2 regions of the Cobetia sp. UCD-24C genome follow, and region 2 is predicted to be linked to the other one. Evidence: riboswitches for the same ligand, from Rfam matches in the RefSeq annotation. Region 2 holds a riboswitch; the other holds the start of a gene.
What was found. Region 2 has a riboswitch for thiamine pyrophosphate ahead of thiC (phosphomethylpyrimidine synthase ThiC). Riboswitches for the same ligand answer to the same signal wherever they lie in the genome.

Region 1 (15,806 bases), on a different contig from region 2:
AATTTCACACCTTTCATGTACTTGCAGCGTGCAGCACGCGGATTTCACGCCAGGCTGCGCGGCGAGACCCAGGCAGGGGCTGCCGCAAGCTCAGCATAGGACCGCGGACCGAAGGCCTCCATCGCCCACAACAGCGCACGACACAGCTCACGCTGGCCATCGAGATCGATCATGCGCCCATGGCGCGAATAGCCCTTCATGAAGGCCTGACGCTGCTCCGGCGTTTCCAGCAGCAACTCCACCAGCGCCCAGTCGAACTCGATCGGCGCCCACACCAGCGCCTCCCAATCGCTCCATACCCAGCCGGTGGCGGCGCATAGATATTGATCGGCGCGCATGTCCGGCAGACACCACACCGCGCGAGTCGGCGCCGGGAAGGTGCGCTTGAGCAACGTGCCAAGCTCCGCGCGACGCGGGTGATGGGCGAGAAAGCGCGTGACGCGGGTATTCCAGTGCAATAGCGGCATCGGCTGCGCCAGCGGCTGACCGAAGCCCGACACCGTATCCTGATGCAGGCGACCAAGCTGGTCGCCCAGCAGCTCACAGAAGGTGATGCTGAGATCGCTCGGCTGCCCGCTGGACCACGGCAGGTGCCAGATGGGCGCGCCATCGAGACGCCCCAGAAAGGTCAGGGGCAGTGGCGGAATCGGCAGACGCGCGGGCAAGGCGCCCGCCAGGCGCGTCAGGCCCTCCGGCGTCGCCCAGCGATCTGCGCCGAAGACCCCGCGCATGGCGCGCCAGAAGGGGTCATGGTCTGGGCCGGTGCGCGCCAGCTTGATGAGGCCGGGCGTGCCGCCACGCTGGCGCCATAGCCAGTTGGCGCTATCCGGCCAGGCGAGTGCCAGCGGCTCGAGCGGTTGACCCAGATAGGTCGAGAGCCGTCGGGTCAGTGACTCCTCGGGCCAGCCCCTGGGCACGGGACGCGGCTCGCCCACGGCCTCAGCCGTGCTCGGCCGCCGTGGGGGAACGGGATAACTGGAACAGGTCGAGAGATCCGGTGTGTCGGGCATGATGATCTCCTTGGGCTACACGTCTTGTTACAGTAAAGCTCAGCATACCCAAGGCGTGGCACATCGGCATAGTCCGTTTCGCACGCCATCTCTGCCCTGCCCACCTGACCCGCCCCCTGACCCGCGTCGGACAAGACACCGGCAAGACAGTGACGTTACACTGTCGGCCTGGATGGGGGTGCCCGAGGATGGGCTGAGAGCCGCAGCGATACGTCGCGCGACAACCCCTGGAACCTGATCCGGTTGATACCGGCGGAGGGAATCCCCGACGCGTGCCCTGCACGGCGCGTCACCTGCTTCCTCCTGCCGGCACGCCGCCTGACCACGGAATTGCCTGTGTCGCTGGGACTCACCCTCAACAACGCACGAATCGATTACGCCGGCCACACGCTGTTCCGCGATATTTCCGCGCGTCTGGAAGCCGGTAGCTGGACGGCACTGCTGGGGCGCTCCGGCTGCGGCAAGAGTTCGCTGCTGCGCCTGCTGGCCGGTCTGGAGATGTCAGACCTCCACCAGCTCGACCTCGCCACCGATGACGGTCAGCCGCTGACCGACCGCGTGGCCTGGATGGCGCAGCAGGACCTGCTGCTGCCGTGGCGGCGCGTCATCGACAACCTGTGGCTGGGCGATGACCTGCGCCGGCGGCCGCGCAATCGCAAGCTTGCCCATGAGCTGCTGGCCGCGGTCGGGCTTGAGGGCCGTGAGCAGGCCTGGCCGGACGCCCTCTCCGGCGGTCAGCGCCAGCGCGTCGCCCTCGCCCGCACACTCTACCAGCAGGCGCCGGTCGTGATGATGGACGAGCCGTTCTCGGCGGTGGATGCCATCACCCGTCTGGAGCTGCATGATCTGGCCAGCCGCCTGCTCAAGGGCCGCACCGTCCTGATGGTGACCCATGACCCGCTGGAGGCATTGCGCCTCGCCGATCAGCTGCTGGTGCTGCGCCCGTCGAGCCTCCCGGGTCACGGCGCCGAGCTGGAACGCCTGCCGGGGCTTGGCGCCGCACGCCCGGTGCCGCTGGATGACCCAGCCCTGCCACCGGCGCAGGCGCAACTGATCGCCCGCCTGCGTGATAGCGAGGAGGCCGCATGAAACGTCTGCACGCCATGCGTCACCTCGTCATCAGCGCGCTGCTCCTGCTGGGGCTTTGGCAGCTGATCATTGCCGTTACCGCCGTACCGCCCTACATTCTGCCCACGCCGCAGGCCGTGCTCGAGGTGCTGATCCAGAAGGCGCCGCTGCTGGCCCATCACGCTGGCGTCACCATCAGCGAGATACTGGCCGGGCTGGTGCTGGGCATTCTGCTCGGCCTTGCCACCGCCCTGGCGCTGGCCTTCATTCCCCGCCTGCGCCGCACGCTGCTGCCGATGCTGCTGATCAGCCAGGTGATACCGCTGTTCGCGATCGCGCCGCTGCTGGTGCTGTGGCTCGGCTATGACATGCTGTCCAAGGTGGTGATGGCGACGCTGATCATCTATTTCCCGGTCGCCTCCACCGGCTACGACGGCCTGCGCCAGACCCGACAGGGCTGGCTGGATCTTGCCCATACCCTGGGCGCCAGTCCATGGCGCCGACTGATCCATATCCAGCTGCCCGCCGCGCTGCCGGCACTGGCCTCCGGCATACGCATGGCCGCGACCGCCGCCCCCATCGGCGCCGTCATCGGGGAATGGGCCGGAGCCAGTCAGGGGCTGGGCTATCTGATGCTCAACGCCAACGCGCGCATGGAAATCGACCTGATGTTCGCCGCCCTGCTGGTGCTGGTCGCCTTCTCCCTGCTGCTCTATTTCTCGCTGGATGCGCTGCTGCGCGCCCTGATGCCCTGGCACCGCGACCGGCTGACACGCCTGAGCTGACACGCCGGGGCTTCGGACAAATACCGCAAGACCGCAAGATCGCGTAACCGAAAGACGCAACGACGCTCGACACAAATTGCATGAGCCTGACGACTGCCGCCCACGAACGGCAGCACCACTACCCTGTGATCACAAGGAACTCCGCCATGTCTCTTTCGTCATCGGCGCCACGGCGCAAAGCGCAGCTGACACGTTCACCACGTGCCTCGCTGCTGTCCACCGCCTTCGCCACCCTGCTGACCACGCTGTGCCTGAGCAGCCTGCCAGCCACCGCCATGTCGGCCCACGCCGCCGAGGCAGAACCCGCCACCAGCACCCAGTCAGCGCCGGAAATCGTCGCTCAGCAGGCCGAAGTCGGGGTGAACGGCGACTCGGCCGCCTCCGCGCCGGTGGCAAGCCAGGAAGCCGTGGAAGCGACCGCCGGCGCCGCCGAACAGGCCAAGAACGGTGCTGAACCGACTGCGGATGCCCCGCCAGCCGCCAGCGACGAACAGAGCGCTGATGCTGACTCGAAGGGCGCCGCCAATGACGCTGCCAAGGACGCTGCCACCGCCGAGAAGCCATTGACGCAGTTCAAGGTCATGCTCGACTGGTACACCAACCCCGGCCACGCCCCGCTGGTGCTGGCGCAGGAGCTGGGCCTGTTCAAGAAGCACGGCCTTGATGTCGAGCTGATCGCCCCCGCCGACCCGAGCGTGCCGCCCAAGCTGGCCGCCGCCGAGCGCGTCGACATCGCCATCAGCTATCAGCCGCAGCTGCACCTGCAGATCGATCAGGGCCTGCCGCTGGTGCGTATCGGCACCCTGGTCGCCACGCCGCTGAATGTGGTGGTAGTGCGCGCCGACAGCGACATCCAGTCGATCGCCGACCTCAAGGGCAAGCGGGTCGGCTACTCGGTGGGCGGTGTCGAGGAAGTGCTGCTCTCCACCATGCTGCAGCACAGCGGCCTGACGCTGGATGACATCACGCTGACCAACGTCAACTTCTCGCTGACGCCTTCCCTGCTGACGCGCAAGGTCGATGCCGTCACCGGCGCCTTCCGCAACTTCGAGCTGGCCCAGATGGCCCAGGAAGGCGTCAAGGGCCGCGCCTTCTACATCGAGGAAGAAGGTGTGCCGACCTATGACGAGCTGATCTTCGTCGCCAACAGCGACAGCTACGAGCGCAAGCAGGCCCAGTACGCCGGCTTCCTCGCCGCCGTCGGCGAAGCCACTGCCTGGATCATCAACCATCCGGACCAGGGCTGGGAGATGTTCCGCGACTCCGACCCGGCACTGGATACCGAGCTCAACAAGGAAGCCTGGTACGCCACCCTGCCGCGCTTCGCGCTGCGTCCTGCCGCGCTGGATGCCGGCCGCTATCGTGACTTCGAGGACTTCCTGTTCGAGCGCGGCATGATCAAGAAGCGCCAGTCGCTGAGCCACCTGGCCGTCGACGTCAACGCGCCCTGAGGCGTTGAGCGCCCAGAGCTCTTGAAACGCTGAGCGCTTGCGCGCCCCATGCAAAACGCCCTGTCGGAGATTCCGACAGGGCGTTTTGGGTTCAGGGCCGGCTCGCTCTCGCCGTCTTGTGCCTATTTGACAAGCGCTAGCGGCGTGCCAGGCGACGCGACAGCCACAGGATCTGCAGCGGCTGGATCACCAGCGCGACCATCAGCACCGCGACCAGCAACGGCATGCCTTCCAGCGCGCCGCTCGGGGTGCTGACCAGCAGTCCGGCGCCTACATAGCTGCCGGCGGCGGAGCTGAGATGCTGCACGGCACTCTGGGTGCTGGTGAAGGCTGCCCGCTCGTGGTCGGCGGGAATGAAGCTGTTGAGCGTATTCTGGGTCACACGCCGCGCCGACGAGAACAGCATGTAGGCGCCGAAGCCGATCCAGATCAGCGACGGCCCCGGCGAATGCAACAGGAAGGCCCAGCCGACCAGCGCCGTCATCAGGCAGGTGATGGTACCCGGCCAGACACAGCCATAGCGATCACACAGCCGCCCCGTCAGCTGCATGCCGACCAGCGACAGCCCGCCACCGATCATGTAGAGCCCGCCGAGATCCTCACGCGGCAGGCCCAGATTGAACAGCAGATAGCTTGCCAGGTTGGGAATCACCAGGAAGTTGCTGAACATCGCCGTGGCGATCAGCGCCAGTCCCAGGCGATGGTCGGGCTGGGCCAGGATGTCCAGGATCGTGGTGCCCTTGCGGCTGCGCTGACGCGTCTCGGGATTGTCGAGATGGCCGCGGATCGGCGGCAGTATCCAGGCCAGCAGCCCGCACACCAGCAGCGCCAACAGCGCCACGGCGCGAAATGGCGCCTGCCAGCCGAAGCCCTGCGACAGCCACAGCGCAAACGGCAGCCCCAGCACCGAGGCCACCGAGAAGGCACCCATCACCAGGCCCATGGCACGCCCCCGACGTACTCCCGGCACCACGTCGATCACGATGGCCAGCGCCGTCGCCGCCGCCGGCCCGCCGAACAGTCCGCCCAGCATGCGCGCCGCCAGCAGGGTCTCGAAGTCAGTGGCGAAGCTGGCGATCAGGTGACAGAGCGCCGCGCCGAACAGGAAGCCCAGCACCGCCCAGCGGCGATCGAAGCGATCGGCATGCCGCGTCCACAGCAGAGTGCCCACCGCGGCGGCCAGCGGATAACTGCCGACGATATAGCCGAGGTGATCCAGCGGAATGCCCAGCGAGGTGGCAAAGTCGGGGCCCAGCGCCATCACCATGGTGAAGCCCATGATGACGGCGAACTGCAGCAGGGTGACCAGCGCCACCACCAGGCGCTCGTGGGTGGTCACCGGCGGGATGACCCGCTCGCTCGTGGCCGGCTGACGATTTTCGGAGTGACTGCTCGGAGTACTCAAGCGCGTGCGACGCGATCAAGGAACGCCACCACCGCCTGCTGGAACTCGCTGGCACGCTCGGCGTGCAGCCAATGGCCGGCCTCCAGCGAGTCATCTTCCAGCGCAGGGAAGTGCTCGCGCATCGTCGCCAGGCCCTCGGACTGCACATAGTTGGAGCGCGAGCCCCACAACAGCAGCGCCGGCAGCTCGACCGGCCCCTGGCCGTGCGGCGCCTCGACGATCTGCGGGTAGCCCGCCGCGATATGGTCCAGCCCGACGCGCCAGCCCATGGCGCCATCGTCGAGACGCACCAGATTGGTGGCGAGGAACTGGCGAATGGCCGGGGTATCGACATGCTGCGCCATCACCGTGTCGGCCTCCTTGCGTGAGGCCGGGCGCGCGTCACGTACCGCCTCGAAGGCGGCAAAGATATCGTCATGCCCGTGGCCATAGGCGACCGGCGCGATATCAGCGACCAGCAGGCTGCGCAGACGCTCGGGCGCTTCGAGCGCGACCTGCATGGCGACCTTGCCGCCCATCGAGTGGCCCAGCAGGTCACAGCGCTCGATGGCGAGGCGGTCGAGCAGCGCGATGACATCCGCGGCCTGCTCGGGGTAGCTCATGCCGGCCACGTGCGGGCTGCGGCCGTGGTTACGCAGATCCACCGCGATCACGCGGCGCGTCCGCGACCACGACTTGATATGCGAACGCCAGTTGTCGGCACTGCCGAACAGGCCGTGAAGAATGACCAGCGGCGTCGCGTCCTGCTGGCTCGTTGTCTGTTCCTCGGCGCCATCACGAGCATCGCTCTCGTGGTAATAAAGCTCGACCGTTGTGCTCATCATCATCTCCATGGACGCTAGACAGACCGTTACGCTCCCCGTGGCTCAGGCGCAGTAGCTCAGGCTCAGCGGCGTGGCTCAGTGGCGTAGCTCAATGGCGTGGCTCGGCGGCAGCCGGCTCGCGGGGAGCGCCTATGTTAGCAAACTATCAAGCGCGCGGCGGCTCCGTCCTCGACGGCTCAGCGCGGGCTGGCTTCCAGATAGACCTTGACCGCCTGCCAAAGCGGGCTGCGGTAACGCTCCGGGTGCCACAGCATCGAGAAGCGCCGCTTCAGGTTGAGCTGGGGCGTGGCCAGCACCACCAGCTCGCCACGCGCGATCTCGGCGGCTACCGACAGCCGCGACAGACACCCCAGCCCCAGCCCGGCGAATACGGCCTGCTTGATGGCCTCGTGCTGGCCCAGCTCCATGCGCACCTTGAGGCGCTCGATCCGCCCGTGCAGTGCACGCTCGAAGACCGCCCGCGTGCCCGAGCCCCCCTCGCGCAGAATCCAGTCGGCCGTGGCGAGGTCCTCGTCGCTGAGCGCCACGCCACGCACGGCCAGCGGATGGCTCGGCGGCGCCACCACCACCAGCTCATCCTCGCGCCAGGTCTGGCTCATCAGGCGCGGCGCATGGCAGTCACCCTCGATCAGGCCGAGCTCGGCGTCATAGTTGAGCACCGCCTCCACCACCTGATGGGTATTGCGCAGACGCAGGTTGAGCTCGGTGCCCGGATGTTCGCGCATGAAGGCCCCCGCCAGCCCCGGCAGCAACCAGGTGCCGATGGTGGCGCTGGCGGCGATTTCCAGCTCGCCACGCAGGTTGCCATCCACCACGCCGGGCTCACGCGCCTCCAGCTCCAGCGCGTGGGTCTGCTCCAGCAATTGCTCGGCGCGCGCCAACAGGCGGCGACCATTGGCGTTCAGGGCCAGGCGACGGCCGAGACGCTCGAACAGCTGCACCTCGAGATGACGCTCAAGCTCGGATAGCCCCTGACTCGCCGCCGATTGCGACAGGCCGATCTCGCGCGCCGCGGCGCTGACGGAGCCGTGGCGGGTCACCGCCACGAACACTTGCAACTGGCGCAGCGTGATGTGGATCTGCATATCGGTTTTTCCGGTATGTAATAAAAGAATAATCGACTAACTGCCGAATAATATTCCCGAATAGACTAATCATCAAACCATAGGCACTAAGCAAGCGACGCAGACTCAAGCGCCCTTGCCGATGACAGCCGTGCACCCCACGCCAGCGCACGACCCATAACAAGACAGGCCATGTTCCGCACGGGATAGGCCACTTTCCTCAAGGAGAATGCTCATGGACGCACAGACCCTGACTCCCCCCGCCACTGCCGAGCGCTTGCGCCGCATGTTGCCGGGCCTTGCCCTGTGTGGCGGCCTGACCCTTGTCGGACTGGCACTGCATTCCATTCCGGCGCTGGCCTCCACCGGCATCAGCCCGCTGGTCTTCGCCCTGCTGTGCGGTATCGTGGTCGGCAACCTGCCGATCACCAGCCGTCACGCCGCGGCGCTCTCCCCGGGGCTGCATATCGCGACCAAGAAGCTGCTGCGTCTCGGCATCATCCTGTTCGGCCTCTCCATCACCCTGCAGCAGATTCTCGGCCTGGGCTGGAGCGTCGTCTTCCTCGATGTGCTGGTGATCACCGCGGTGCTGAGCAGCGGCTACTTCATCGGCACGCGCTGGCTGGGGCTGGACCGCGACACCGCATTGCTGACCAGTGCCGGTTCCGCCATCTGTGGCGCCGCGGCGGTGCTGGCGACCGAATCGATGATCAAGGCACGCCCGGCGGCCACCGCCATGGCCGTTGCCACGGTGGTGCTGTTCGGCTCGCTGGCGATGCTGGTCTACCCGCTGCTCTACCCGCTGAGCGGCATGCATGAAGGCCTGTTCGGCATCTATATCGGTTCCACCATCCACGAGGTCGCTCAGGTCGTGGCCGCCGGGGAAGCGGTCGGCCCGGACGCCCTGGCCAATGCGCTGATCGTCAAGTTGATGCGCGTGATGATGCTGGTACCCTTCCTGCTGCTGTTGCCGAAGCTGTGGGCCATGCGTGCCCGCACCGAGGGCGATGACCGCGAAACCGGCGGCAGCATGACGATTCCGTGGTTCGCACTGGGCTTCATCGCCATGGCCGGCATCAACAGCACCGGCGAGATCCCGGCGGCAGTGCACTCAAGCCTCTCTACTCTCGGCAGCGTGGCACTGACCATGGCCATGGCGGGCCTGGGCGTCGAGACTCGCATCGATCGTCTGCGCTCACTGGGCATGAAGCCTTTCCTGCTCGCGCTGATCCTGTTCACGCTGTTGATCGTCGGTGGCTTTGGCGCCAATCTGCTGCTGATGGGCTAATCCTCAGCACGGCAGCGATTGATTGCCCCAATGACTTTGGTAGTACGGCTCAATTGGCAAACCCGGGCAGGCTCAAGCACAATGGCGGTCATCGATTACTCACCGGCAGTGCCGGCGCCATTTTCTCGGCCCACCCAGTACGGGCTGAACGAGAGTCACGAACCTTAGGAGAGTCTCATGCTTGCAGTCATTTTCGGTCGTCCGGGTTGCCCTTTCTGTGTCCGCGCCAAGGACCTCGCGGAAGAGCTCACCGCCAAGCGCGATGATTTCGACTTCCGCTACATCGACATCCATGCCGAAGGCATCAGCAAGGCCGACATGGAAAAGACCATCGGCAAGCCGGTCGAGACCGTGCCGCAGATCTTCGTCGATCAGACCCACATCGGTGGCTTCACCGAGTTCAACCAGTACGTGCAGGACGAAGCTCTGATGCCGCAGGCCTGATCGCCGCCATCAGCTGCTTCACTGCTGAAGCCCCCGCCATTGGCGGGGGCTTTTTTGTGCCTGCATCACCGCCTCCCGCTCCTGGTCACGACACTCACTCGCACCACCGCGCTGCACACAAGGTCGCGTCTTGCGTACCTTGCCGCTTGCGACAAAAGGAGGGGGCAGCGACAATCGCTGCCTTCTCCGCCGGTGTATGCACAAGGACACGCACATGAACATGTTGATGGAAGGCGCCGTGCTGCTGGGGTGCGCGGTGGTTGCCGTGCCACTTTTCCAACGCCTGGGCCTCGGCTCCATCCTGGGCTATCTGGCCATCGGGGTACTGCTGGGCCCGTCGTTGATCGGCTTCATCTCGGAGCCTGGCGAAGTACTGCACTTCGCCGAATTCGGGGTCGTCATGCTGCTGTTCATGATCGGACTGGAACTGGAGCCCAAGCGCCTGTGGGACATGCGCCTCAAGCTTGCGGGCCTGGGCAGCGCCCAGATGCTGCTGTGCGGCGCCCTGCTCACTCCTGTCGGCCTGTGGCTGGGGCTGGAATTGCCCGCCGCCGTGTTGCTGGGCCTGATTCTGGCGCTGTCCTCGACCGCCTTCGCGCTGCAGGTATTGAGCGAGAATCAGCAGCTGGCGACGCCGCACGGCCAGTCGACCTTCGCCATCCTGCTGTTCCAGGACCTGGCGGTGATCCCGCTGCTGGCCCTGATGCCGCTGTTCGCTGACAACTTCGATGCCTCCACCGGCACCAACTGGATCGGCATCGCCAAGGGCATCGGCATGATCGCGGCGGTCATCATCGTCGGCCGCTTTGTCGTGCCGCGCCTGCTCAAGATGGTCGCGCGCAGCGAGATCCACGAGATCTTCACCGCCGCGGCCTTGTTCGTGGTGATCAGCACGGCGCTGCTGATGGAATGGGTGGGCCTGTCCATGGCCCTGGGCGCCTTCCTGGCCGGGGTGCTGCTGGCCGACACCGTCTACCGCCATGAGCTGGAAGCCAACATCGAGCCCTTCAAGGGGCTGCTGCTGGGGCTGTTCTTCATGGCCGTGGGCATGTCGGTCGACGTGTCGCTGGTGATGGAGCGTCCGCTGACCGTGCTGGCGCTGACGCTGGCACTGATGTTCGGCAAGGTCATCGTCATCACGCTGGTCGGACGCGTCGCACGCCTCAAGATGGCCGAGGCCCTGCCGCTGGCCGCGGTCCTGTCACAGGGTGGTGAGTTCGACTTCGTACTGCTGACCGCCGGCATGGCTGCCGGCATCTTCGATCAGACCCTGACCAGCCTGGTGATCAGTGCGGTGACCCTGTCGATGGCTGCCACGCCCTTCCTCTATCGCTATGCCCGCCACCTCGGTGCCACCAGCGAAGCCAAGCGTCCCTATGATGAGGACTTCGGTGAGGAGACGCCGCAGGTGGTGATCGCCGGCTTCGGCCGCTTCGGCCAGATCAGCGCGCGCATGCTCAAGAGCCAGGGCATCAACTTCACCGCGCTTGACCCCAATATCACCCAGGTCGAGTTCGTGCGTCAGTTCGGGTCGCGTATCTTCTACGCCGATGCCAGCCGCGCCGAGTTGCTGCGTGCGGCGGGTGCCGAGCAGGCCAGGATCATGCTGGTGGCCGTCGATGATGCCGAGACCTCGACAGGCATCGTGCGCATGGTGCGCCATCAATTCCCGCACCTGAAGCTGTTCGTGCGTGCCCGCAACCGCCACCACGCCTGGGAGCTGATGGAGCTGGGCGTGGAGCACGTGATTCGTGATACCTATGCCAGCAGCCTGGAGATGGGCGGAGAATTGCTGGTGGCGATGGGCTACCCCAGTGCTCGCGCGGCGGAAGTGGCGCGTGCGTTCCGGGAAATGGATGACAACATGCTCAAGCAGAACTACGAGCACCGTCACGACCAGAAAGCGCTCGTCAACAGCGAGCAGGCCGCCATGGTCGAGCTCAAGCGTCTGTTCCAGAACAATCAGGACTGACGTCGCGCCACTCGCCAGAGCGCTCAGTCGCGCCTGAAAAGACACAAGGGCCGCCCCGGCAGGGGCGGCCCTTGTCGTTGGGGCACTCGGCAAGGCCTTGCGTGCAGACCCGCCCCCTCGTGAGAAAGGCGGGCGGCCCGAGGCCTGCTCAGCCCTGCGACAGGCGGCGGGACGTCAGGCGCGCCCGCCACTGCGGGCCGAACAGATAGGCGCACAGCCCGATCACGATCAGCAAGGCCCCGGCGAGCACGCGGCTGGAGATCAGCTCATCATTGAGCACCGCGCCCAGGCTCATGGCGAAGATGGGGGTGATCAAGGTCGCCAGCGCCACCGTACTGGCCGACAGGCGTGACAGCACGAAGTAGTAGCACAGGTAGCCGATCAGCGAGCCGAAGATGCCAAGGTAGAGGATGGCCGCCATCGGGCGCCCCTCCGGCAGGGCCGGCGGCACGCCATCGACGATCAGCGCACACACCAGATAGAGCGGCAGAGAGACCAGCAGCGCACCCTCCGTCTGCACCAGCGGATGCAGCCCTGCCCGCTCGCGCTGCACCAGTACCCCAGAGGCCGCGAAGCAATTGACGGCCAGCAGCATGGTCAGGACCCCCTTCCAGCTGCCCGGCGGCAACGCCAGGGAATCCGAGACCGCGACGGCCAGTCCACTCAATGCCAACGCAAACCCCATCCACTGCAACTTGTCAAGTGGAGCACTTTTCAACCACCAGCGTGCATAAAGCCCTGATAGCAAAGGTGCCAGTCCAAACAGTAACGACATGATACCGCTTGGTAACCAGGCCGCAGAGAGGTAGGCGAAGTACATGCCACCCCAGATACCCAGAGCGGCTGCCGAGTAGCTGCGCAGTGCCCCACGCGAAAGATCCATTTTCAGCCCCATCATGCGTAACAATGGGTAACCGAGGCATGCGGCAATTAACATTCTGCCCATCGCCGACCAGGCAGGCAGCCAGCCCGAGGCGCTCCACGAGATGGCCAGCGGTGTCGTCGACCACACCATGAGAACCACGCAATACGCCACCAGCACTGGCATTTTTACTCTCCGATCAAGAAACGCGAAAAAACGGATAATGGCGTTGAATACCCCTTTGCACGACTACCTATAATCGCTCCAGCACTGAGGTCATAGGGGCCGTCCAAGGAGGCATCATGCAACGCAAGGAATTCCAACAGCAGCTATGGCTGGACTTCGTCCATCGCCATCCCGATATCGGGGCGCTGGATATCTGGCCAGACAGCATCAACCCTGAATATCTGATGTTCCTGACGCTGAATCAGGGGCCTTTCAGAAGCGAGAAACTGTTACCCAGCCTGTATCACCAGGGCTATCGCCGCGTGAAACAGTACGCCATGGCCGACCGCGGCCTGCTGGTCGATCTGCTGCTTCCCCCGGATGGTGGCGCTGCCGTCATGCTGGCGGAACTGCAGGCCAACAGCCTGCCGCCGATGCACCGCGACCTGCTCAAGCGCCTGATCAGTCAGAGTCATCGTGATGACTGCAAGGGACAGAACCTGCTCGCGCCCTGCCGTCCGTGGGACATGCCGGACTGGCCGACCTTCGAGCGCCTGCTCGAGGCCAACCCGCTGGCTGCCTGGCTCTCCGTGATGGGGCCGCGCCTGCACCATGTCGGCTTCAATGCCGAAGAGCTTGGCGAAACGCTGGAAGCGGTCTGCGAGGGCATGCTGGCCTACGGCATGGCTCCGCAGACCGGGCGCCATCATGCGGTACTGCCCATCAATCCCAAGCTGCAGTATCACTACTACCCGGCCCACGCCCAGCGCATGGTGTTCGCGGATGGTGACGAGCATATGGTGGTGCTGGGCGGCATCGCCCTGCTGGCGACGGCACCGGTGACGACTCAGCAAGAAGGAAAACAGCGTCCCGCAGAACAACTGCTGCCGGAACATACGCTGTGCCAGCTCAGCGCGTAACGGCTTCTTGGCAGCACTGCGCAATGAGATGAGTCGCATTCAACCCCCTGCGCATGCGTAGGGGGCTCTTGTGTTCAGAGGGAGACATGCCCTGTCATGCCATACCCTTCACACCCTCTCTTGCCATCACCCTTCATGGCATCACCCTATGGTGCCATCACTGCACGACTCGCCGCTTCCCCCGCCGCTTTCCCCCGCCATGCCTGCGCCTTGTGTCTGAGCCTCTAAACCTAACGTCGCAGACAGGTTATCAACAGAAGCTGTGGAAAAAGCTGTGAAGAATCTCTGTACATCTAGGTATCGCCATCGAGATCAGGCGAGCGCAGACAGATTGATCAAAAAATGATCAGCCGGCCGCAAACAGCGCCAATTCCCTTCCGACCACGCATCTGGCAGTGGGTCAGGTGGCCACTGTGGCAACGGCTGTGGCAACGGCTGTGGCCGTAGTGAACACCCCCAGCAACCACCCACATCAGCTCAGAGACGACAGCGCCAATGTCACTGGCGTGTTCGTGATCTGCCCGCCCAGCCAATATGCCCCCAGATAGCCCACGCTGTAGGCCAGCAACAACGCCGGGAAGAAGCGCAGATAACTCATGAAGCTCACCTCGCGCACCTTGGAAAGCGCGATCACCCCGGCGGCGGAGCCAATCACCAGCAGCGAGCCACCCACACCTGCGGCATAGGTCAGCGCCAGCCACTCGGCATCGTTCATGCTGACATCCGCCTTGAGTACTGCAGCGGTCAGCGGCACGTTGTCCACCAACGCCGAGAGCAGCCCGACCAGATAATTGGCCTGCATCGCCGGCATCAGGGCATAGAGCTGTGCCAGGCCTTCCAGCAGACGGGCTTCCTTGAGCGCCCCGACCATCAGCAGGATGCCGAGGAAGAATAGCAATGTATCGAATTCGATAATACGAATGTAATCAAGTATGCGGCGCTCTTCGCTGTCGCTGCGTCGTTCGGCGACATGCCCGAGCAGGAACATCAACGACATCCCGAACAGGAAGGTCAGCAGCGGCGGCACGCCAAACAGCACGTTGAGCCCGAGGGTCGACAGGATGGTGGCCAGAAACAGCCAGGCGACCAGACGATCAAGACGCCGGGTCTCGCGCGGCTCGCGCACGAGGTTCACCTCGCCTCCCAGCCCGGGCAGCAGTAGCGTCGCCAGCAGCATCACGCTGAGGAAGGACGGCAGCGCCAGCAGCATCAGCTCGCTGATGCGCACCTTGCCCGCCAGGAAGATCATCAGCGTGGTCACATCCCCGGTGATCAGCGCCACCCCGCCGGAGTTGACGGCGAATACCGCCAGCACCGCAAAGCGCAGCGTCTTCTTCGGCGCCAGGCCCAGCGACAGCACCAGGGTCAGCGATACCAGCGTCGCGGTGATGTTGTCGGCCAGCGATGAAAAGGCGAAGGCAAAGAGTCCCGTCAGATACAGCAGGCCGCGCTCCCCGATGCGCATCGGCAGCAGACGGTAGATCAGATTGGCGATCAGCCCCTTGGCATTGAGAAAGGCCACGAAGGTCATCGCCGCCATCAGAAACAGCCACAAGGTGGCGATCTCGAGCAGGTTCTCGTTCAAGGCCTCGGGGACATCATCCACCGCCAGGGCGGCGGGGCCGAAGATGAACAGCAGCAACCAGCTGAAGGTGCCCAGCAACAAGGTCGTCTTGGCCTTGTTGAGATGGATCACATCCTCGATGGCAATCAACACGAAGGCGGCCAGCGCCAGCCCGATCAACAGTCCCTGCAACCACATGCCACTCTCACTCCCTGAGATATCGCCGCGCAGCGGCGGCGATGATTGACGGTGCCCGGCGTGACTTCAACGTGAACCCTGCCACGACCTTTCCCTTGCACCGACCCGTCACACGACCGGCGATGCATCTCATCACAGCTGCGTGCGCCCCGCCATTCGACCTGAGGGGCGTTCGCTTCGTGCAACGCAGGGTTGCCATCCCCCACGCAAGCGGGGTGGGCATCCACTCTTGGGTGAATTACGATGGCGCCACCTGATGAAGGAGTCATGCATGTCGAGTATCAGAGGTGTCATCAGCCTTGTCTTTCTGATCATCAATACCCTGTGCTGGGCGCTGCCGCTTTACCTGCTGGCCGCACTCAAGCTGATCACGCCATCGCGTCGCCTGCAGTTGCACATGCTGGAGGGGCTCAACCGCCTCGCCATGGGCTGGATCGGCACCAACAACCTGTGGATTCGCCATGTGCTGCGCCCGCGCTGGGACATCCACGTACCGCAGTCGCTGCGTGATGGGTCTGCCCGACGTCGCTGGTGGCTGGTGATCGCCAATCACCGCAGCTGGACTGACATCTTCGTTCTCCAGTACGCCCTGCATCGTCGCACGCCGATGCCCAAGTTCTTCCTCAAGCAGGAGCTCATCTGGGTACCGGTGATCGGCCTTGCCTGGTGGGCACTGGAGTTCCCGTTCATGCGCCGTTACAGCCAGCAGAAACTGGCCAGCAATCCGCGGCTCGCCGAGCGTGATCGCGAAGCGACGCGACGCATGTGCGAGCGCTCGCGTCAGGC
Region 2 (15,806 bases):
AGGTCCATCGTGCCGCCTGTCTCGGCGAGGTGTTTCGAATCGACTTCAGGATTCAACACAAGGCCGGGCATACGCTGTGGTTCGAGTCGATCTCGACGCCCTCGATGGACCCCGTCACCGGGCGGTATCAACGCGTGCTGTCGGTGTCGCGCAACATTCATGAGCGCAAGCTGGTCGAACAGCGCCGTGAGCATGAAGCGATGACGGACGCCATGACCGGCGCCATGACCCGGGCCAGCTTCCTCGACACGCTCGATACCCTGCTGAGCTCGTCATCGCGGGAGCAGATGGCGTTGATCCTGTTTGATATCGACCACTTCAAGCGCGTCAATGACACTCACGGCCATGCGGCGGGCGATCAGGTGCTGATCAGTCTTGGCGAGGCGTGTCGTGCCCAGCTGCGGCGCGATGACTGCTTTGCGCGTCTGGGCGGCGAGGAGTTTGCCGTCCTGCTCACCGATGCCGGTACCGCCACCGGTGTCGGCATGGCCGAGCGCCTGCGACAGCAGATCGCGGCGCTGGAGGTGCGCTTCAAGTCGCTGACACTGCGCTGCACCATCAGCATGGGAGTGGCGACACCGCTGCCGGGGGAGACCCGGGATGGCTACCTGCACCGTGCCGATATGGCGCTCTACAGTGCCAAGCGCAGCGGTCGCGATCGGGTGGTACTGGCATCGCAGTCCTTGAGCGAGGACAATTGAGCCAATGCCGGTGATCAATCGGGCACACCTGCAGCCGGTGTCTCGGGTTGTGGATCGCGTCATGCAAGTGGATCACGTCATACAAGGAGTAGGCGATGCGAATGTTACGTGGCTGGTGCGCTGGCACCCTGTTGTTTGCACAGTCGGTATTTTCCGCCGGACAGGCCATGGCCGCCGAGGATGCACCGCTGGTCAATCGTCTCGAGGGGCCGCAGGTGGTGACGGAGACGGTGACCTATCGGGCCAATGGTGAGGAGCACGTAGGCCTGATCGCACGCGATGCCAAGGCGCAGGGGCGCCGTCCCGGTATCCTGCTGGTGCATGAGTGGTGGGGCTTGAACAGCTACGCCCGCAAGCGCGCCGAACAGTTGGCAGGACTTGGCTACGTGGTCATGGCCGTCGACATGTATGGCGGTGGGCGCACGGCCGAGCACCCCAAGGAGGCAGGTGCCTTCTCCTCTGCGGTGATGAGTGACTGGCCGAAGGCCGAATCCAGCTTCAATTCGGCGCTGGCGGTGCTGCGCTCACGCCCGGAAGTCGATGGCGAGCGCATGGCGGCGATCGGCTACTGCTTCGGCGGTGCCGTGGTGCTCAACATGGCGCTGACCGGAGCACCGCTCAAGGCGGTCGTCAGCTTCCATGGCAGCCCGTCGATTGCCGTGACGGAGCCCGAGCCGTTTGCCGGCCGGGTCGTGATCCAGAATGGCGCGGCCGATACGCTGGTGCCGCAGGAGGATCTCGACAAGCTGGTCGCGACCTTCCAGTCACTCGAGACGCGCACCACGTTGATACAGTATCCGGGCGCCAAGCACGCCTTCACCAATCCGGAATCGGATGCCAAGGCGGCCAAGTACGATCTGCCGCTGGGCTATGACGCGGCCGCGGATTCGGCTTCCTGGCAGGTCATGCTCAACCTGTTCAATGAGGTCTTCAAGACACCGAAGAAGTCCGTCAAGACCTGAGCCGTCGTCACCGGTGCTGAAGGTGATCGACATGAAAAAGCCCGCCCGGGAGGTTTCCGGGCGGGCTTTTTCATGGGGGGGGTTCTAGAAGCTATTTCATGAGCCTGTTTCAAGGTCTCTGGCAGGAGGCCATGGCAAGGCGTTCAGCGATCGCTGAGCGTGCGCTTCAATCCAGCTCCTTGAGTGACAGCACCTGGTGCGCCAGACGAATCATGTCGGGGTCGCCGGTGTGTTTGCTCGAGACGTCCGACAGCTTGATCACCGGCACCCATTCCTGACCCTCGGGACGGGCTTCGGTCATCTTGATCACCATGTTCATCGGCTGCGGGCCGACATCATTGGTGAAGTTGGTGCCGATGCCGAACGACATGCCGATACGCCCGGCGCAGTAGCGCACGATGCGATCGACCTTGTCGGTGTCCAGACCATCGGAGAACACGATGGTCTTGGTCTTGGGGTCGATCCCCAGCGACTCATAGTGACGGATGGTGGTCTCGGCGAAGTCGATGGGGTCACCACTGTCGTGGCGCACGCCGTCAAACAGCTTGGCGAACTTCTTGTCGAAGCTCTTGAAGAAGGCCTGGCTGGTGAAGGTGTCAGACAGGGCGATCCCCAGGTCACCGCGATAGACCTTGACCCAGTTCTCCAGCGCCAGAATGTTGGCCATCTTGAAGCCGAAGCGCGCGGCATGAAACATGAACCACTCATGGGCGTGCGTGCCGATCGGCTTGATGCCGTGGCGCTGCGCCATGTGCACGTTGCTGGTGCCGATGAAGCAGCCGCGGCCGTGGTCCTTGAGGCCCGCGACCACCTTGTCGTGCACATCGTAGGAGTGACGACGACGAGTGCCGAATTCCGCCACGCGGATGCCGAGTCGCTTGTAGTGCTCGATCTTGGCCAGGGTGCTGTCGCGCAGGGCCTGATCGCTGTCGCGTTGATCTCCGCCCAGCTGATACCAGAGCTCGCTGATCATCGCCATCAGCGGGACTTCCCACAGGATGGTGCGATACCAGTAGCCTTCGATATGCACCTCCAGCTCATCACCGGTCTGGGTGATGGTGATTTCGGAGGGATCGAAGCGGAAACCCGCCAGGAAGTCGCGGTAGGTCGGGTCCAGGAAGGGGCAGTGAAGCTCGAGGAAGGATTTCTCTTCCACGCTCAATGCCAGTTCGGCCATGTTGTCTACCGCGATGCGCAAGGCCTCGCCGAACCCCGGCGGGAACGAATGTTCGCCACGGTTGATGAAGGCGTAGCGAGCGCGCGCATACGGAAACAGTTTCACCACGGCGTTCTGCATGGTGAACTTGTAGAAATCATTATCGAGAATCGAGTACAACATCGAGGCTCGCTCAGTATCAAGGCGGCTCGGGGGAACCGGAATCGCTGGCAGGGCAGGCGCTGCGAGAGGCAGGCATGCCCTGCTGGCACGGGGAAGCAATGTCGACGCATTATCCGTGCAGGCGCGCTGCACGTTCAAGCCGGAGTGCCCAGGCGCTGGTCAGGTGCTGAAGGCCATGATGCCGAACATGGTCAGCATCATGCCGCCGAACATCAGCAGGCCGGCCAGCGACAGGGCGATCAGCAGGTAGCCGAGAATCAGTCCGGCCAGGGCCCAGCTGTCACCGGCTTCGCCACTGCGGCGGATCTGGCTGCGCGCAATGTGGCCACACACGACGCCGCCGAGTGCCGCAGGCGCGAGCAGGCAGCCGAGCACGCTCAGGGCAAAGGCGGCCACTGCCATGAGATTCGTGCTGGCATGGGTGTCCTGCGCGGGCGGGGTCGGCGCATAGGGTCCTTGAGAGGGCCCTTGCGAGGACTCTTGAGCGCGCCCCTGGGTCTGTGAGCCGCTCGTGGACGTGTCGTCGGGCGGCGTGGGAGTCTCTGTCATGTGGGTCTCGTTGTCCTGCATCATGGCGACACACTAGCATGTCCTGGGATGTGCGGCATGTCTGCACCAGCGGTGGGCATGGCAAGACTATGAGGAGAGTACGGTGACAGGGCAATGGCAGGCAGAGGATGAGGCGGCGACAGGGTCGGCGGCACACGCGACAGGGGCCGCGACAGGCCTGCAGCAGGCTGTGAGCGCCGCAGATGCCGTAGAGAAGCAGGGCTGGCGCCTGGAGGTGCTGGATTCCCTCGACGCCCTCACCGCCAGTGAATGGAATGCGCTGGCAGGCGATGACTATCCCTTTCTGCAGCATGCCTATCTGAGCGCGCTGGAAAGCTGCGGTGCGGCCAGCGCCGCCAGTGGTTGGCATCCTGCCCATCTGGTAGTGCGAGACGCCGACGGCCGCTTGCTGGCGGGGCTGCTGCGCTATCTCAAGCTGCACTCGCGTGGCGAATATGTGTTCGATCAGCAGTGGGCGGAGGCCCTGGAGCAGGCCGGTGGGCGCTATTATCCCAAGCAGTTGACTGCCGTGCCGTTCACTCCCAGCGATGGCCCACGCCTTGTCACCTCGTCGCAGTTGGCGTCGCCCGCAGCCCGGCGTGCCTTGCTTGAGTGGTTGTGGCCGCATCTCAAGGCCGGCATCGCACCCGCGGCTGAGCCGGGTAGTGCGCTGCGTCGTTATGAGCACAGCGGGTTTCATCTGCTGTTTGCCTCGGCACAGGAGCGGCAAGACTGGCAGGCGGCGATTCCGGAGCTGATTTCGCGACCCGGGATGCAATATCACTGGCAGTCACGCGGCGAGCCTGACTTTGCCACCTGGCTTGAGAGTCTGCGCTCCAAACGGCGCAAGGAGATCCGTCGCGAGCGGCGCAAGGTCGCCGAGCAAGGCTTCACGCTGGCCAGGCTCGAGGGAGCGCAGATTGGCCCTGATGACATCGAGGCCTTCTACCGCTGCTACTGCATGACCTATCTCGAGCGCGGCCAGCGCCCTTATCTGCCGCTCGATTTCTTCCAGCAGCTCAGGCGCAGCATGCCTGAGCGGTTGCTGCTGGTGCAGGCGCGTGATGAGCAGGGCGCGCCGGTGGCGGCAGCCTTGTGTCTGATCGGCAGTGATTGCCTGTATGGTCGTTGGTGGGGCAGCGAAGTGCATGCCGACTGTCTGCACTTCGAGGTCTGCTATTACCAGGGGCTCGAATTCTGCCTGCAGCGAGGGCTCAAGCGCTTCGACCCCGGCACCCAGGGAGAGCACAAGATCAGCCGCGGTTTCGCGGCATATGCCACCGGGTCGCTGCATTGGCTGATGCATCCCGGGCTTCAGGAGGCGGTGGCAGAGGCGGTCGAGGAGGAGGCACGTTGGCTCAGCAAGGCGCGTCAGCAGGTGACGGTAATGCTGCCCTACCGGGAGCCCGCGCCTCAGACAGCGCAGGAGTGATGACCCTCAGCCTTCTTCACTGTCATCCGCTATCCGCTGGCGGATTCTCCCGCAGAGTCAGAGGCAAGAAAGATTGCGAATAGAGCACTACACTGAGTTATATATGAATGCTCTAATCCAGAGGCGCCCATGCTGATCAAGGACTGCGATTCACGGGAATACGACCTGCTGGTGCTCGAGGTGCTGGCGCAGGATGCTGCGCTTGCCGCGCCCGAGCGCCACAAGGTGCTGGAGGCCCTGCGTGCGATACGTGCCCGTCAGGCGCGTCGCCGTGTGCTGGCAAGCCAGCTGGATGCCTTGTTGGGGACGCGGGATGATTGGGTGGTGCTGCATGATGTGCGCCTAGCGCAGCCAGAGGGCGTGATCGAGATCGATCACCTGCTGATCAATAGCCTCATGCAGGTCTGGGTGCTGGACGCCTCCTGTTTTGATCTGACGCTCTCGATCACCCCCTTCGGTGAGCTGTTGGCCCATAGCGGACGAGTCTCTGAGGGTGGCGAGACACCCTCAGGCGAAGATGGCGTCATGGCGCATGCCGTGACGCCGTGTCCCTTGCAGACGATCCCTGAGCGTAGCCGCGCCATCGTGCAATGGCTGGAGGCCTCCTCGTTGTTGCCTGTTCGCCTTGGGATGACCCTGCAGCCGCAATTGCGCTATCGCATCGTGGTGGCCGATGCGGCTCAGGTCAGTCGGCCGCCGGAAGACATCGTCGACAGTCGTGCGCTGCTGTCCTTCGCGCGCCTCAAGCGACAGTGCCTGCAGGTGAGCGGCAAGACCGCTTACGTGACACGGTTGCGCAGTTTTACCCACCGCCTCGATCAACGCCGTCTGCGCCAGCTGGGGCGCGCCATCGCGACCCAGCATGTGGCCCCCAATACGGATTGGGTGGCGGAGCTGGGCCTGGCCGCTGGCACGCGCGCGACGGAGGGTGACGCTGCCACTCTGGTATCCCCGCTGGCCTATCTATGGCAACCGCCGCTATCGCCTGAAGAACTGGTGCGGGCCTCAGGCGAAAGCGCTGCCATGGCGGCAGAGTCTGATGACATGGAAGGGGCATCGGATGACACGACGCTGGCGGTCCAGCGTGGCGTGACATCTACGGTTGTCCTGAAACGGCAGTGCGGTTTTGGGGGCCGAGGGCTGCAGGCCGCGCATTGGCAACCCGGGCACCAGGCCCCGGATCAGGATAGCCGAGAAGACCCCACGAGCCCGCAGGCGGCAGGCGAGCAGCCGGGGGCTGTGGCCGACAATCAGCAGGGCGCGTCTTCCGCCCAGTCGCAGGATGAGGAAGGCTTGCCGCGCTGTCAGGGCTGTCGGCGATGGCTTTCCACCCAGAGTGTCGACTTCTGTCGCCAGGCAGATCAGGCACGCGCGCTGGGCGGGCGTCTGCTCTGCAAACGCTGTCGCGACGCCTCATGCCAGTGACGCAGCAACACGGCGCTCTCCTCAAGTTCAGTCTTTCAGCTTCGGGCTTCTGTTCCAGCACTTTGGCCCAGCCTGGCGTTCCAGGGGCGTGGTGTGTGGCATGACGGGGCCCCAAGGCGTCAATTTTCTTTTCGGCTTCTGATTGTTTTTCTCCAGTGCAATCAAGCAACTGCATCAACCAGGGCGTACAGATCAGTCGTTGCGATGTTTTTGATGTTGCAGTGCAACAAAGACTGTCTTATGCTGCGTTGCAGCGAGGATGGAACCTGGTCGATAGCACTATCTGACCGCGACGGCTTGATAGTGACGGCTTGATAATGATGGCTCGGTCACTACGGTGCACCAGCCCGGTTCAGTCCTGATAACCGAACGGAGCAACGCTCCGGTTCATTTCAGCGTGATGCCAATACCCTGGAGGGTGCCTACATGTTCAATGCCAACTTCGAGAAGTCCGCTCAGCAGTTCGACGATATGTTCCTGTCTCCGCTGCGTGCGTTCAGCGCCCTGAGCATCGATTACAGCGAGAAGCTGATCGGCGCACAGATGGAACTGACCAAGTCCTATGCTGATGCTTCCCTGACCCAGGCGCGTTCCATGCTCGAGATCAAGGACAGCGAAGGTCTGAAGAACTTCGTCAAGGAGCAGCAGGAAACCGTCAAGACTCTGGGCGAGAAGCTGCAGAACGACACCCAGAAAGTGGTCGAGCTGAACCAGGAATACGCCAAGAAAGGTCAGGAACTGGCAGAAAGCAACGCCAAGTCCGCCTCCGAGGCCATGCAGAAAGTCGCCAAGTAAGCGACTGCTGCCGACGCTCTCAGGCGAGCGTCCCCAACGCCCATCCGGTCTTCCGGGTGGGCGTTCGCGTGTCTGGGGCATTGCTGAGCAGGTGGGGAGGCGCGCGACGCTAGCGGCGAGCGCTGCCTTGGGCCACAATGTCCTGCCACGCCGCCGGTGATTGCCGGCGGCATTTATTCGATCAGTGACAGGTGATAGACATGGCACAGGCCACAGCGCGTCATATTCTCGTTTCCAGCGAAGAACAGTGTGCAGCTCTCAAGACCGAAATCGAGAACGGCCGCGATTTCGCTGATGCCGCTCGCGAGCACTCCTCCTGCCCGTCCGGCCGCAGTGGCGGCGATCTGGGCGCCTTCGGCCCGGGCATGATGGTCAAGGAATTCGACGAAGTCGTGTTCAGCGCCCCGATCAACACGGTTCAGGGCCCGGTGAAGACCCAGTTCGGTTATCACCTGCTGGAAGTCACCAGCCGCACGTGAGCCTTCTGTCACGCTCATGAGATGTCATGAGCCCCTGGCAGGATGTGACGAAAACGCCCCGACCATCACTGGTCGGGGCGTTTTTTGTGTCGCTCGGAAAGTCAGCTTTCCTGTGTATCAGGCGCTCGCCTAGACCTCCTGATAGAGCTGGCTGCCTTCACGCTTGAACTTGTCGGCCTGCTCCTGCATGCCGGCCATCACGCTGTCGGCATCGCCGGTCAGACCATGCTCATTGGCGTAATCACGCACTTCCTGCGTGATCTTCATCGAGCAGAACTTCGGCCCGCACATGGAGCAGAAGTGGGCGACCTTGGCCGAGTCCTTGGGCAGCGTCTCGTCGTGGAAGCTGCGCGCGGTGTCCGGGTCCAGGCCCAGATTGAACTGGTCTTCCCAGCGGAACTCGAAACGTGCCTTGGAGAGCGCATTGTCACGGCGTTGCGCGCCCGGGTGGCCCTTGGCCAGATCGGCGGCATGCGCGGCGATCTTGTAGGTGATGATGCCGGTCTTGACGTCGTCCTTGTTGGGCAGGCCCAGGTGCTCCTTGGGGGTCACGTAGCAGAGCATGGCGCAGCCGAACCAGCCGATCATCGCGGCACCGATGCCGGAGGTGATGTGGTCGTAGCCCGGGGCGATGTCGGTGGTCAGCGGGCCGAGGGTGTAGAAGGGCGCCTCGTCACACTCGCTGAGCTGCTTGTCCATGTTCTCCTTGATCAGGTGCATCGGCACGTGACCCGGGCCTTCGATCATGACCTGGACATCGTGCTGCCAGGCGATCTTGGTCAGCTCACCGAGCGTCTCGAGCTCACCGAACTGGGCGGCGTCATTGGCATCGGCCACCGAGCCCGGGCGCAGGCCGTCGCCCAGCGACAGGCTGATGTCGTAGGCCTTGCAGATCTCGCAGATGTCCTCGAAGTGGCGATAGAGGAAGCTTTCCTCGTGATGCGCCAGACACCACTTGGCCATGATCGAGCCGCCGCGCGAGACGATGCCGGTCACGCGGCTGGCGGTCAGCGGCACATAGCGCAGCAGGACGCCGGCGTGGATGGTGAAGTAGTCGACGCCTTGCTCGGCCTGCTCGATCAGCGTGTCGCGGAAGATCTCCCAATCGAGGTTCTCGGCCACGCCATCGACCTTCTCCAGCGCCTGATAGATCGGCACCGTGCCGATCGGCACGGGAGAATTGCGCAGAATCCATTCACGGGTCTCGTGGATGTTGGCGCCGGTCGAGAGGTCCATCACGGTGTCGGAACCCCAGCGGATCGCCCAGGTCATCTTGTCGACCTCTTCCTCGATGGAGGAGGTGACTGCCGAGTTACCCAGGTTACCGTTGACCTTCACCAGGAAGTTGCGGCCGATGATCATCGGTTCGCTTTCCGGGTGATTGATGTTGGCGGGAATGATGGCGCGGCCGCGTGCGACTTCCTCACGCACGAATTCGGCGGTGATCTCGTCGGGCAGGTTGGCGCCGAAGCTGTGGCCCGGGTGCTGATGGCCCAGAATGCTCTCGACGGATTCGCTGCCCTGATATTCCTCACGCAGCGCGATACGACGCTGATTCTCGCGAATCGCTATGTATTCCATCTCCGGGGTGATGATGCCCTGGCGCGCATAGTGCAGCTGGGTGACATTCTTGCCCGGCAGGGCACGACGCGGGCGGTGGTCCAGCTCGAAGCGCAGGGACGACAGGCGCAGGTCGGCCTGGCGCACGCGGCCATATTCACTGCTCAGCTGATTGAGCTGTTCGGTATCACCGCGTTCCTCGATCCACTGCTCGCGCAGCGGCGCCAGGCCCCGGCGAATGTCGATCTCGACCGCCGGATCGGTGTAGGGGCCGGAGGTATCGTAGACGACGATCGGCGGGTTCTCTTCCAGGCCGCTGGAGGTCTGGGTCGGCGAGCAGCCGATCTCGCGCATGGGCACGCGGATGTCCGGACGGGAGCCTTCGATATAGATCTTGCGCGAGCCGCTCAGCGGCGCGATGGCGGCGGCGTCGACCTGTGCTTCGCTGGCGAGGTGGCGGCTGCCATCCTTGCGACCGGCACGCGCGCGTGCCTTGGGGGCAGCATCAGGCTGCGAGGCGAGCGGTGACTCGGCGGCGTTGGTGGCTTGCGGGTCTTGTGTCGTCGGGGCAGTGCTCATGCAGGTCTCCTCAAAGGGCGACGTCACGGCTGACGTCATCATGGGAAGACCGTGCGCAGGGAGAGGATGGTCGTCGCCGACTCCTTGCCAACAGGTGGCCCGGGAGCGAGGCGGCCGCGCGCAGCGGCTGGCCATCAGCTTGATTCCTACGCCGGTCCTAACCGGTTCAGGTTCCACGGGACCCCTTGCTGGCAAGCTCGCGCGTCAGGGCGGCGAAGCATGCATGCAGGATCTCAGCCGGTTCCACCGGCACCCCGTCAAGCGTGTTCAGATTTCAATGCGAGGGTGTTGCCCGAAGCGTCAGGCTTGCCCCGGGGAGCTTTCTCGCATCCAGGCTCTGTTGGCCTGTCAGTCGTGCCATCCATGGAGGATGGCGTCATCCCGAGCGGCTCATGGCGAGCGTCGGGACGTCAGTCTGTGATGCCTCAAGCGCGATCGAGGCCCATCTGCCAGAAGTCGATCTCGAGTCGCGTGGCGTCCCGGAAGACATCGACCAGTTCACCCAGTCGGCGCTCCGAGACTTCCGAGAGGCGCGCATCCAGCCATTCGCGCTCGGCTTCGACGGCTTCCTTGAAGTCATCGCTTGAGTACATCGCGATCCAGTCCGCGTACGGGTTGTTCTCGATCTCGGTGGTGTCCTGATCGAGCAACCACTCGGCGATCTCGCCGTAGCCGATCAGGCAGGGCGCGAGCGCCACGTGCAGATCAAGCAGGTCGCCGCGCTGGCCGCAATCGAGCACGTAACGGGTATAGGCCAGGGTGGCGCGGGATTCCGGCAGCTCGCTCAGGTCATCCTCGCTGATGCCCCACTCGCTGCAGTAGCCGATATGCAGATCGAGCTCGGTATTGAGGATGGTGTCGAGACTGGCCGTGGCCTGACGCAGCTCCGCGAGGGTGCGGCTCTTGTAGGCGGCCAGCGCCCAGGCGCGTGCGAAGTGGATCAGGAACAGGTAGTCCTGCTGCAGGTAATGGCGGAAGGACTCCTCCGGCAGACGACCTTCGCCCAGCTGGCGAACGAAGTCGTGCTCGAGATAGTCACGCCATTCCTCGGCGCAGGCACTGGTCAGGTCGTTGAAACTAGGCATGACGCATCCCTCGGTGAGCGTGCTGACGACCCGTGATGGGGCGACAGGTCTCTGGCGCAAGCGTGGCCAGTACCGGAACAGGAGCAGGGGAAAAGCGGGGGAGGTGCCGACAGTCACCGTGAGAAAGTGGTGACGATATCGAGTGGCATCGCTTCGCGCTTGATCCCTACGCCGGTACTAGCCGGATCAGGTTCGGCGGGATCGTCATTCACGCAAGGACATTGCCTGCGCATGACATCTCAGCCGGTCTTACCGGCACCCCGTCAAGCTGTGACATATGAGTCACGATGCAGCGAGTGTAACAGCCCTGCGGCGCAGAAGAAGGGCAGTGTGAGCAAAAATGCATACGACTTTGGGAGGCATGCCGAATGTGTGAAGAGCCTCAGACGGGCTTATAAAGAGCCTCAAGCGGGCTTGTGATGAGCCTCAAGCGGCTTTGTAGAAAGCCGTGAGCATGTTCATGCAAAGCCTCAAGCGGCAAGGTCGGCCATGAGCGCCGGCAGGTGGCGCGACAGTCGCGCAAGGTCACGCGGTTCATCGACATCCCAGCTGATCGGCAGGCAAGCGGCCGTTCTCCCCGCCCGTGCCAGCAGCGCCAGAGTGTCCCGGCAGACATGGGCATGGCTCCAGCGGGGCAGCAGGAAGGCTTGCGGGCAGGGCGCCTTGAGGCCGATCAAGCCATAGCCGCCATCGTCGGTGGGCTGCAGCACCGCGTCGTGAGTGCGCAGTCTGTGGGCTGCCTCGCGCAGCCGCTGGCTGTCCAGCGCCGGCAGGTCGGAGCCCATCAGCAACACCGGCCCCTCGGGCAGATGTCGGGCCATGGCCCGAGACATTCGCTCACCGAGCTCCCCCTGTGGCTGTGTCTCGAAGGTGAGGTCGGCAGAGGTGTCGACAATGCTTCGCAGCCGGGCTTCCAGCGCTGCCCGCAGAGCCGCCTGTTCAGATGCCTGACTCGACGGCTCGTCAGCGGGCGTCAGCATCACCACGACCTTGCCGAGGCGCGCGGCGCAGGCGTGGTCAACGATATGGCTCAGCATCCGCGCATAGAGTCGAGCTGCGCCCTCGGGGCCGAGTGCGGGGATCAGGCGTGTCTTGCAGTGGCCGGCGATGGGCAGGCGACCGAAGATGATGAGAGTCGGGCGCACCTCTGACGCGGCATCAGCGGTGGGCAAGGTAGGCAACGCCGTATCACGCATGGGGCATGCCGCGCTGCTCACAGGCCTGCGCCGCGGCGCGATAGCCGTAGAGACGTGCCAGTCGTGCAGGGGAGACGCCACACCAGGCCGCCAGCCGCAGTCCCCACATCTTGACGATGGTGCGCCAGACGCCGTGGGTCTCCCAGCGTCGACCACTGGTCGTGACGCGCGCCGTCAGGTTCATTGGCGGGGTCAGATGCTTGAGCTGGGCACTCAGCCAGATATCTTCCATCAGTGGCATGTCGGCAAAGCCGCCGATGGCCTCGAAGGTCGAGCGCTGCACGAACTGGGTCTGGTCGCCCGTGCTGATGCTGGTCAGCCGCGAGCGCAGATTCATCATGGCGGCGATCATCGGTAACCACGGCGACTCGCCCTTGATGCTGACATCGAAGCGGCCCCAGTCGCTGCGGCGATGCGTCGTGACGGCCTCCTTGAGCAATGCCAGCGCATTGTCGGGCAAGTCGGTATCGGCATGCAGAAACAGCAGCCATTCTCCGCGTGCACGCGCGGCTCCGGCATTCATCTGGCGTGCCCGGCCCGGTTCACTGCTCAGCACGGCATCACACAGCGGTCGGGCCAGTGAGGGGGTGCCATCCGTCGAGCCGCCATCCACCACGATCACTTCACAGTCCCCGCCCGCGCGCAGGCGACTCAGGGCAATCAGGGTTTGCACGATGCCGGCTGCCTCGTCATGCACCGGCATCACGATGCTCAGCCAGGGAGCGCGCGTCAGGTGCGTGCATGTGCTCGACAGGGAGTCCCGGTTGGCGGGCGTCCGTGATGCTGGGGGTGGCTGCTGGTTCATGGCGGCAGGCTCCGACGATGGCGTATTCGTTGGATCATACGCAGGAGTTCGTAGGCTGGATGCACGGGCGAGAGACGCTCTCTCAAAGCGTCATCGTTCATTAAACGCTTGGCGTCGACCCAGAGTCGCTCCATGGCCACACAATGCCTAGCTGGCCATTGGGTGCATGCCAGGGCACGGGACTACATTTCTGTAATTCGCAGGCGGGGCATGAACGGCAGGTTTTCTGAGTCTGCAGCAGGCAAGCGCTGCATTCATCGGCCCTATTTATAGGCCCTGTCCATAGGCCCTAACCATAGGCCCTGTCCATAGGCCCTCTGCCAAGCAGCTCCTGGAAAGAGAGCCTGAAGAGAGGGTTTGGAGAAGAGAGCCTGGACAGAGGGCTTGGAGAGAGCGCGTGAATAAGGGCCAGGGCCTCGGTTATCAAAAGCCCGTTCTGCTGGAGGTCAGGCCATCAATCGAAGGTGAGGCGATAGAGGCCAGCCGCGCCGCTATCCGAGGTGAAGTACAGGCTGCCATCAGGGCCGAACAGGACATCGAGCGGGCGAATCCAGCGCTGACCGCTGCTGCTGTCCTGCAGACCGGTCAGCACTGGCACCAGGCGTGCTTCAGTGTCTGGCGTCGCCAGCTTGAGGCCCAGCAGGCGAGGCTCACGGCGGCTGGCCGGGTCACCCGCCGCGTTGCCGGAGGGCGCCGTGCCCCAGCTGCCGTGGACTGCCACCACGACATCCATGTCTGCCGCCAATGGATGCTCTGGCGGTACCACCGCGATTCCCATCGGCGCACTGCGAGCGGGGATCTCGGCCAGCGGCGCTGCAATCTCGTCACGCTTGCGCGGTGAATCGCTCGTGATGCAGTCATCCGCCTGCCAGCGGCCATCGACCCACTGATGCCAGGGCATGCCATGGAAGCTGCCTTCGCGAGCAGCAACCACCAGCTCGCGAGGTTGCTCATAGCCCCAGTGGTCGGGGCCGTTGTTGGTGGCCAGTAGGCGCGGCTCACCTTCTATGCCCAGCTGCCAGGTGAGGCCTACCGGGTTGCGCAGTCCGCTGGCCCAGGGCTGCCAGTGCGGCGCATCGCCGGATTCTTCAAGGCGCAGCACGCCGCCTCGGCGTTCACTGAAGGAGTAGCCCTGCTCGCTGCCTGCAAGGTATTGATTCGAGCAATTGCCCTGGATGCCCAGCGCCAGATAGAGGTCACCCTCCGGCCCGAGACTCAAGGTGCGTGAGTTGTGGCCACCGCCGCCGGGCAGGGCGATCAGCTCACGAAAGTCATCGCGGGTGAGAGACTCGCCGGGTGAATAGTCGGCGACCAGCAAGGCGGCGGTGGTCGCGACATAGAGCTTGTCGCCGCGCACCACCAGCGAGTGAGGGTAGCCCGACAGTTCGACCAGCGTCTTCACGGCAGAGAGGTTGCCGTCCGGCGTCAGCTGAGCGCGATAGACACGCTCGGCCCGCGAGCCGATCAGCAGCTCGCCAGCATCAGTGAGATGCAGCATGCGTGGACTGTCGAGCGAGGCCAGCCGCTCGAGCGTGGCGCCCTCAGGCAGCTTGAGCGCTGGGGCATCGCTGGGCACTTGCTGAGCGCTCACCAGCGACAGTGAGGAAGGGGCCTCTGTCTCTGCCTGGGCTGGCAGAGACAATGCGAGACAGGCCGCCACGGCACTTACGACCAGGCGTGTCGCCACTCTTGTTGCCAACCTTGTCGCCAAGCCTGTCATCAGGTGTGCCGGCACCACCCGGGACAGGGATGCGCTTGTGAGGTGAGCGGCGTGAGTCTGGATCGGCATCCTTGCCTCCTGTCATTGAGCCATGCGCATTCAGTCTGGGAGCTGATGGCCTGATCCGCCAGTGCTGCCCTCAGCCGCGCTTGCTGGCCTTGCGGCGATGCTTGAAATAGCGGCGCCAGCCCTTGAGCGAGAAGAAGGAATAGGTGCGCGCATAGAAGCGGGATTCCTGCCAGCCCGGTTGTTGCTCCATTTCCTGCGGGCTCTTGCGCCAGCGCTTGTATTCCCACTGATACTGGGCCGGTGCCAAGGCGATCGCCGCTTCCACCGAGGCATTCACCCCGCGTGCCGAGGCGACCTCCTCTTCGCAATAGACCCCCTCATCCGCAGCGAGGAAGTGGATGGCGAAGCCATGGCCATCTTCCAGGCGTTGGGCGACACCGGTGACGACGCGCGCATCGGTTCTCGCCACCAGCTTGGGCAGCAGGGTGGCGGTATAGGCGGGGCGGCCATAGAAGTCGGCGAAGACGCCGCTGCCACGGCCCGGCTCCTGATCCGGCAGTATGCCGATCGCTTCGGCGCGCTTGAGTGCCTTGAGCAAGGCAGCTACGCCACGCGAGTTGGTGGGCACCAGGCTTGCGCCCATGCGCTCACGGCCATTGCGGATGATCGGGTCGAGGCGTTCGAACTTGGGCGGCTCGTACATGGCGGTGAACGGGAAATGGCTGGAGAGCCAGAAGTTGAGCACTTCCCAGTTACCGAAGTGTGGCGCCAGCACGATGACGCCGCGCCCCTCGGCGCGCGCCTCGTCGAGCAGGTTGCGGCCGTGGACCTCGAGAATCGAATCGCGCACGGCGTCTTCATCGCCCAGCCACACCTTGCCCAGTTCCAGCATGGTGGCGGTGGAATGCGCGAGGCTGTCGCTCGCCAGACGCGCGCGCGCCTGGCTGTCGAGCTGCGGGAAGGCCTGGCCCAGATTCTGGCGCGTGACCCGGCGCTCACGGGGATTGCACAGCTGCACCACACGCGCCAACGGGCGCGCCAGCCACCAGAGCTGGCGGGTGCTGAGTCCGGATAGTCGTTGCCACAGACAGGCCACGGAGTTGGCCTTGAGAGGAGTCAGGCGCTGTTCCATGGCCTGTTCGAACCGCTTGAGAGTCTTGTCCATCGTCA

Region 1: linked by a shared signal. The riboswitch ahead of AOG28_RS13140 (ABC transporter ATP-binding protein) and the one ahead of thiC (phosphomethylpyrimidine synthase ThiC) in region 2 are both predicted to bind thiamine pyrophosphate.

The regions. Positions count from the first base shown of each region.
Region 1 is NZ_LJTD01000009.1:870-16,675, forward strand. Features, by position in the region: gene AOG28_RS13135 (hypothetical protein) at 45-1,010, opposite strand; TPP riboswitch at 1,175-1,288, shown strand; gene AOG28_RS13140 (ABC transporter ATP-binding protein) at 1,347-2,099, shown strand; gene AOG28_RS13145 (ABC transporter permease) at 2,096-2,863, shown strand; gene AOG28_RS13150 (ABC transporter substrate-binding protein) at 3,010-4,314, shown strand; gene AOG28_RS13155 (MFS transporter) at 4,451-5,719, opposite strand; gene AOG28_RS13160 (alpha/beta fold hydrolase) at 5,716-6,540, opposite strand; gene AOG28_RS13165 (LysR substrate-binding domain-containing protein) at 6,720-7,628, opposite strand; gene AOG28_RS13170 (YeiH family protein) at 7,843-8,895, shown strand; gene AOG28_RS13175 (GrxA family glutaredoxin) at 9,073-9,339, shown strand; gene AOG28_RS13180 (monovalent cation:proton antiporter-2 (CPA2) family protein) at 9,554-11,311, shown strand; gene AOG28_RS17835 (DMT family transporter) at 11,460-12,359, opposite strand; gene AOG28_RS13190 (DUF1338 family protein) at 12,476-13,258, shown strand; gene nhaD (sodium:proton antiporter NhaD) at 13,731-15,020, opposite strand; gene AOG28_RS13200 (acyltransferase) at 15,292-15,806, shown strand, end outside.
Region 2 is NZ_LJTD01000003.1:256,813-272,618, reverse strand. Features, by position in the region: gene AOG28_RS05375 (sensor domain-containing diguanylate cyclase) at 1-701, shown strand, start outside; gene AOG28_RS05370 (dienelactone hydrolase family protein) at 797-1,663, shown strand; gene pncB (nicotinate phosphoribosyltransferase) at 1,830-3,002, opposite strand; gene AOG28_RS18630 (DUF4190 domain-containing protein) at 3,162-3,551, opposite strand; gene AOG28_RS05355 (GNAT family N-acetyltransferase) at 3,655-4,983, shown strand; gene AOG28_RS05350 (nuclease-related domain-containing protein) at 5,113-6,408, shown strand; gene AOG28_RS05345 (phasin family protein) at 6,835-7,203, shown strand; gene AOG28_RS05340 (peptidylprolyl isomerase) at 7,404-7,682, shown strand; gene thiC (phosphomethylpyrimidine synthase ThiC) at 7,812-9,821, opposite strand; TPP riboswitch at 9,948-10,088, opposite strand; gene tenA (thiaminase II) at 10,247-10,906, opposite strand; TPP riboswitch at 11,053-11,179, opposite strand; gene AOG28_RS05325 (TIGR04282 family arsenosugar biosynthesis glycosyltransferase) at 11,377-12,102, opposite strand; gene AOG28_RS05320 (TIGR04283 family arsenosugar biosynthesis glycosyltransferase) at 12,095-12,907, opposite strand; gene AOG28_RS05315 (PQQ-dependent sugar dehydrogenase) at 13,362-14,483, opposite strand; gene AOG28_RS05310 (lysophospholipid acyltransferase family protein) at 14,767-15,801, opposite strand.